Regions from separate parts of the Xenorhabdus aichiensis genome, predicted to be linked through region 1. Evidence: predicted binding sites of a transcription regulator. Region 1 holds the regulator's gene; the other holds the start of a gene.
What was found. Region 1 encodes PurR, which represses purine synthesis genes. Its sites were predicted from a motif close to CANGCAAACGTTTGCNTG; they were not measured.

Region 1 (3,266 bases):
TCTGGAATCATACTTTCTACTGGAATAGCCTGTCACCAAACGGTGGTGGTGAACCAACTGGAAAAGTGGCAGACGCTATTAACAGTGCTTTCGGCTCTTTTGCTGAATTCAAGCAGCAGTTTACTGATGCTGCCCTGAAAAATTTTGGTTCTGGTTGGACATGGCTAGTCAAGAAAGCTGACGGCAGCGTAGCTATCGTCAATACTTCCAATGCCGCAACTCCACTGACTGGTGAAGATAAACCTGTATTGACAGTTGATGTTTGGGAACACGCATATTACATCGATTACCGTAATGCGCGCCCTCAATATCTGGAGCATTTCTGGGCTCTGGTCAACTGGAAATTTGTTGAAGAAAATCTGGCTTAATGAGATAAACGCTCAAACCAGTTTGAAATAGTAAAGGGTAGACTTTCCCGATTCCATAAGTCTTGGATAACGAAAGTTTACCCTTAAAGCAAACAAAAGCAGGCAACGTTACACTTCAATTTTTTTCTAGACTAGGCAAAGACTTGCTAGAATAACAATCATTACTAATGCGCTACTGGCAGTCAATAATCCCAACTTCAGATCTGTATCCATAAACATCCTCAATGTGAAAATTAAGGTGCCGCAACACCATAAATTTTGAATGATTACTCACCCTATTACATAAAAAACATCATTTGACATTTAGTGCATATACTTTATAGCATCGATTATTACTTTCACTTTTGAGCTAGATCAGACAAAATTCAAGGTTTATCGCTAAGTTATTGCCAGCCTTCATCCTATATATAAATATACTGGCAAACGATTAACAAAGATCTATAAATTTAGACCATAAGGTCAGGAGTCTTTTTTATCATGGCAACGATTAAAGATGTGGCTAAACGCGCTGGTGTTTCAACCACAACCGTATCCCATGTTATCAATAAAACCCGTTTCGTCGCCGAAGATACAAAAATCGCAGTTTGGGCTGCCATTAAAGAACTAAACTATTCTCCCAGCGCCGTAGCCCGTAGTTTGAAGGTTAACCACACCAAATCCATTGGATTACTGGCAACTTCAAGCGAGGCACCTTATTTTGCCGAAATCATAGAATCCGTTGAAAATAGCTGCTATAGCAAAGGTTATACGTTGATTTTATGCAATTCTCACAACAATCTCGACAAGCAGAAAGCTTATCTCGCAATGCTCGCTCAAAAGCGTGTGGATGGTTTACTGGTAATGTGTTCAGAATATCCTGAACAACTTTTGGGCATGTTGGAAGATTATCGCAATATTCCCATGGTAGTCATGGACTGGGGCGAATCTAGAGGAGATTTCACCGATGCGATTATCGATAACGCCTTCCATGGTGGTTATTTGGCCGGTCGCTATCTTATTGAACGCGGTCACCGTGATATTGCTTCCATTCCTGGGCCACTAGCAAGAAATACAGGTGGCGGGCGTCATCAAGGTTTTCTCAAGGCACTGAAAGAGGCAAATATTGCCATTCGAAATGAGTGGATTGAGCAGGGCGATTTTGAGCCTGAATCTGGCTATCAAGCTATGTATAAGATCCTGAACCAGAAAAATCGCCCCACAGCCGTTTTCTGTGGTGGCGATGTGATGGCAATGGGGGCAATCTGTGCAGCCGATGAGCTAGGCTTACGTGTCCCTCAAGATATTTCCATCATTGGTTATGACAATATTCGTAACGCACGCTACTTCACGCCAGCGCTGACAACCATCCACCAACCTAAAGAACGTCTGGGGCAGATGGCCTTCTCGGCGTTACTGGACAGGATCATCAATAAGCGTGAAGATGCACAAACTATCGAAGTCCACCCGCGTCTTGTTGAGCGTCGATCTGTTGCAGATGGGCCTTTCATCGATTATCGCCGTTGACGATCAGTTCTCCTGCAGCCATTCAGCATTAAGTGTTTCACTATCTCCGAGATAATCAAGCAACCAGCTTAATGCGGGTGAATGGCTTTTTTGCGACCATGCCAAGCAACATGGGCTATCAGGCAATGGTTGTTCAAGCTCAAGTGCGATCAATTTTCCGCTGCGGATCAGTGGTAATGCACGATGCTTGGGCACCATTCCTACACACAGACCATCCATCAGGCAAGCCAACCCAATATCCCAATCAGGCACAATCAATCGCCGTTGATTATCCAAAGCCCATGTATCACGCTTGGGCAGGCTGCGAGAAGTATCTTCCAGGCACAAACTGGAATAAGCGCGCATCTGGTCGTCATTCAATTTTTCTGCTATCGAAACCAGTTCATGTGTAGGGCTGGCAACACATAACCACGGCATAAACCCCATATCCCTGAAACTATATCGTTCTCCAACCGGAGAAGCGCGTGTGGCGCCAATAGCGACATCAACCCGCCCATCCACCAATGCATCCCACACACCATTAAAAACTTCAGGATAGATAAACAACTCAATATCTGGAAAATGTCGATAAAAATCCAGAATAAGTTGGAGCGTTCGCTCAGGTTTTACAACTTGATCAACTGCAATACTGAACTGCCCTCGCCAACCATTAGCCACCTGCTGACATTGATGGCGAGTGTGATGCATTTTTTTGATAACAGAACGAGCTTCTTTAACAAAAATACCCCCCGCTTCCGTTAATTCTACATCACGGTGACGACGCTCAAATAAAGGTACAGCCAACCATTCTTCGAGTTGTTTTACCGTATAGCTGATAGCAGAAGGGACACGATGAAGCTCTGATGCAGCTGCACTGAAACTTCCTGTTCTGGCTACAGCATCAACAACTTCCAGCGAGTATTCAGACCACATATTTATTCCTTTCAATTTTTTTCATAACATGATGCAAATATTACCGTTTCACAAGTAAAAATCATGCCATATAGAATAAGCTTTATATCTCCTTATCAATTACCACATCAAGTTATTAACACAATGACAACAAATAAAAATTCCATTTCATTCATGTTTTATCTCGCTGGCCTGAGTATGCTCGGCTATTTGGCCATTGATATGTATCTACCTGCCTTTGGAGTAATGAAAACAGAGTTAAATACATCAGAAAGTGCTATCAGTGCGAGCCTCAGCATTTTTCTTGGCGGTTTTGCCTTTGCTCAGTTGTTATGGGGGCAGCTATCTGATCGGTTGGGGAGAAAGCCTGTTCTTATTATCGGCTTATCCCTGTTTTCCGTTAGTTGTCTAGGTATGCTCTGGGTAACTGATTCCACTCAACTACTTGTATTGAGATTTCTTCAAGCGGTTGGAGTCTGCTCTGCGGCAGTTTGCTGGCAGGCT
Region 2 (3,266 bases), on a different contig from region 1:
TTTTGGTGCCAGTCCGGCCTCCCAGCTACCAGAACGTTATATCACATTGGATACTGGAGTTCGTTTCTTTGATGAGAAACTCCGTGTTGGTGCTATTGTGAAATATACTGGGGAATCTTATCGTCAAAGTCCTTCAGGTGAACCGGATGATGATAATAATATCGTAATGCAAAAAGAGGATAAAATTCCAACTATCATTGATTTGTATAGTGATTATAAAATTAATAAAAATTTATTTATTAATTTTTCCATACAAAACTTAATGAATAAAAATTATTCTGAAGCACTAAACCGTATGAACTCTGCACCAATAATGGAGGATCAAAATGCAAGAACCCAAACTGCCCGTGGCAGAACCTATGTAATAGGCGCGGAAGTTCGTTTCTGATAACAGGTAAAATAGCGGTGCATGTACACCGCTATTTTTTATATTTTATTGCCCCCAAACATTTTTAATATCTCTTCTGTTGCCACCTTGCTTTCAATTCACAAAACAGACAAAGCATTTTATAAGTTATTTTTTTACGTTTGGCTGTTTTTTTACCTGAACTACCTGACTTTTAACCCAACCATCCTGTAATCGAGTGTTTAGGGTATCCCCAACTTCCACTTGCTTAGTTTCCTTTAGTAACGTCCCATCAGATGTTTCACTGATACTATAACCGCGTTGTAGCGTTGCCAGTGGGCTGACGGCATTGAGCTGAGAACAAGAAACTGCAAATTTCTCCCGATAATGTCCTAATTGGCGTTCAATCGTTTGTTTCAACCGAAAATCATATTGTTGGATCTGTTGGCTATGATGCCGAATTTGCTGATCGGGATTAGTCTGTAAGAGTCGTAGATTTAGCTTCTCATGTGAAAGAGAATGTTGCTTCAAACAGCGCAGGAGGCTATCGACCAGCTTTTGACGTAATTCCACTAATTTATTCTGCTGGCGAGCCAGCCGTAAATCAGGGCGCTGTTGCTGGAGTTGATGCTGCAACGTATTAAAAATACGCAGTTTTTGGGCGAAAAAGTAATCCATCGCCATTTCGAGTCGTTGTTGCAGAGATTGAACTTGCCTCAACAACTCAATTTGATTGCGACTGACTAGTTCAGCGGCCGCAGAAGGCGTAGGTGCGCGCAGATCGGCTATAAAATCTGCAATTGTGACATCGGTTTCATGCCCAACTGCGCTAACGATAGGAATACGGCTCTGGAAGATCGCCCGTGCTACCTGCTCATCATTGAAACACCACAAATCTTCCAGTGATCCACCGCCACGGCCGACAATTAAAACATCACACTCCTGCCGATCATTTGCCAACTCAATCGCCCGAATAATCTGTAACGGCGCTTCAGCTCCCTGAACCGCAGTGGGATAAATGATAATTGGCAGTGATGGATCGCGGCGTTTTAGGATATGGAGAATATCATGCAGCGCAGCGCCACTGGCGGAGGTAATGACACCGAGGCGTTTTGCTGGTGAGGGCAGTGGTTTTTTATGGATCGAATCAAATAACCCTTCTGAGGTAAGTTTTTGTTTCAGCACCTCAAATTGTTGCTGTAGCAGCCCATCTCCAGCAGGTTGGATACTTTCCACAATCAGTTGATAGTCACCCCGTGGTTCATATAGCGTAATCTGTGCACGCACCAACACCTGCTGACCATTTTGTGGACGAAATGTTGCCCGCAGATTGCTGCTACGAAACATGGCAGCACGAATTTGCGCCCGTTCATCTTTTAACGTGAAGTACCAATGTCCTGATGAAGGCTGGGAAAAGTTAGAAATTTCAGCACTTAGCCAAATTCTACCCATTTCCAGCTCCAATAGCTGACGGACAGTCTGATTCAGACGACTAACAGAAAAAATTCCGGTGTTGGTTGGTAGTGACATGTGAGCCAGATCAAATTTCAAAACAAAGGGTTAATCGATTGATACTAATCATCCCAGAATATGAATCAAGAAATTTTTTTAAAAAATGCTGGAGGCAACCGATTACGGCCTGTATAATGCCGCGGCAATATTTTATGCCTTATTGCCCATAGCTTGGTGAGATATTGCCCATGTTGCGAATTAAAAAAGAAGCATTAACTTTTGATGACGTTTTGTTGGTTCCTGCCCATTCTACAGTCCTGCCTAATACGGCAGATCTGTCCACTCAATTAACTTCCACTATTCGTCTGAACGTTCCTATGCTCTCAGCGGCCATGGATACTGTGACGGAATCTGCTCTGGCAATTGCACTGGCCCAGGAAGGGGGCATCGGCTTCATTCACAAGAATATGCCCATTGAGCGTCAGGCAGAAGAAGTCAGTCGCGTGAAAAAGCACGAAAGTGGTGTCGTGACTAATCCTGTTACTGTAACGCCACAAACTACATTGCGCGAAGTACACGAACTGACTAAACGTAATGGTTTCGCGGGCTATCCTGTCGTGACAGAAGAGAACGAACTGGTAGGTATCATTACTGGTCGTGATGTACGTTTCGTTACTGATCTGGATCAGCCAGTGACTGCGGTAATGACGCCGAAAGAGCGTCTAGTCATCGTAAAAGAAGGTGAAGCGCGCGAAGTTGTGTTGCAGAAAATGCACGAAAAGCGTGTTGAGAAAGCACTGGTCGTTGATGATAGCTTCCACTTGCTTGGCATGATCACTGTGAAAGATTTCCAGAAAGCAGAACGTAAGCCAAACGCCTGTAAAGATGAAGAAGGTCGTCTGCGGGTTGGTGCTGCGGTTGGTGCGGGAGCTGGCAATGAAGAACGTGTTGATGCGCTGGTGGCTGCGGGCGTGGATATCCTGCTTATTGACTCATCCCACGGCCATTCTGAAGGTGTTTTGCAGCGTATTCGCGAAACTCGTGCTAAATATCCTGATTTGCAAATCATTGGTGGTAACGTAGCGACTGGTGAAGGTGCTAAAGCCCTGTTTGAAGCCGGCGTTAACGCAGTGAAAGTCGGTATTGGCCCTGGTTCTATCTGTACTACCCGTATCGTTACTGGTGTTGGTGTTCCTCAAATTACGGCGATTGCTGATGCGGTGGAAGCACTGGAAGGTACTGGCATTCCTGTGATTGCTGACGGTGGAATCCGCTTCTCTGGTGACATCGCTAAAGCGATTGCGGCGGGGGCATCATGTGTCATGGTAGGTTCAATGCTGGCCGGTACAGAAGAATCCCCAGGGGAAATTGAACTCTATCAAGGCCGTTCTTTCAAATCCTACCGTGGTATGGGATCACTGGGTGCGATGTCCAAAGGCTCTTCTGACCGTTATTTCCAGACCGATAA

Region 2: guaB (IMP dehydrogenase) is a predicted target of PurR. The motif match lies at 1,968-1,985, and genes of this name have one in related genera.

What each region holds. Positions count from the first base shown of each region.
Region 1 is NZ_JAQRFO010000009.1:32,928-36,193, forward strand. Features, by position in the region: gene sodB (superoxide dismutase [Fe]) at 1-368, shown strand, start outside; gene purR (HTH-type transcriptional repressor PurR) at 846-1,871, shown strand; gene punR (DNA-binding transcriptional activator PunR) at 1,875-2,783, opposite strand; gene punC (purine nucleoside transporter PunC) at 2,907-3,266, shown strand, end outside.
Region 2 is NZ_JAQRFO010000080.1:4,277-7,542, reverse strand. Features, by position in the region: partial or broken gene PSI22_RS20465 (TonB-dependent receptor domain-containing protein) at 1-388, shown strand, start outside; gene xseA (exodeoxyribonuclease VII large subunit) at 515-1,876, opposite strand; gene guaB (IMP dehydrogenase) at 2,047-3,266, shown strand, end outside.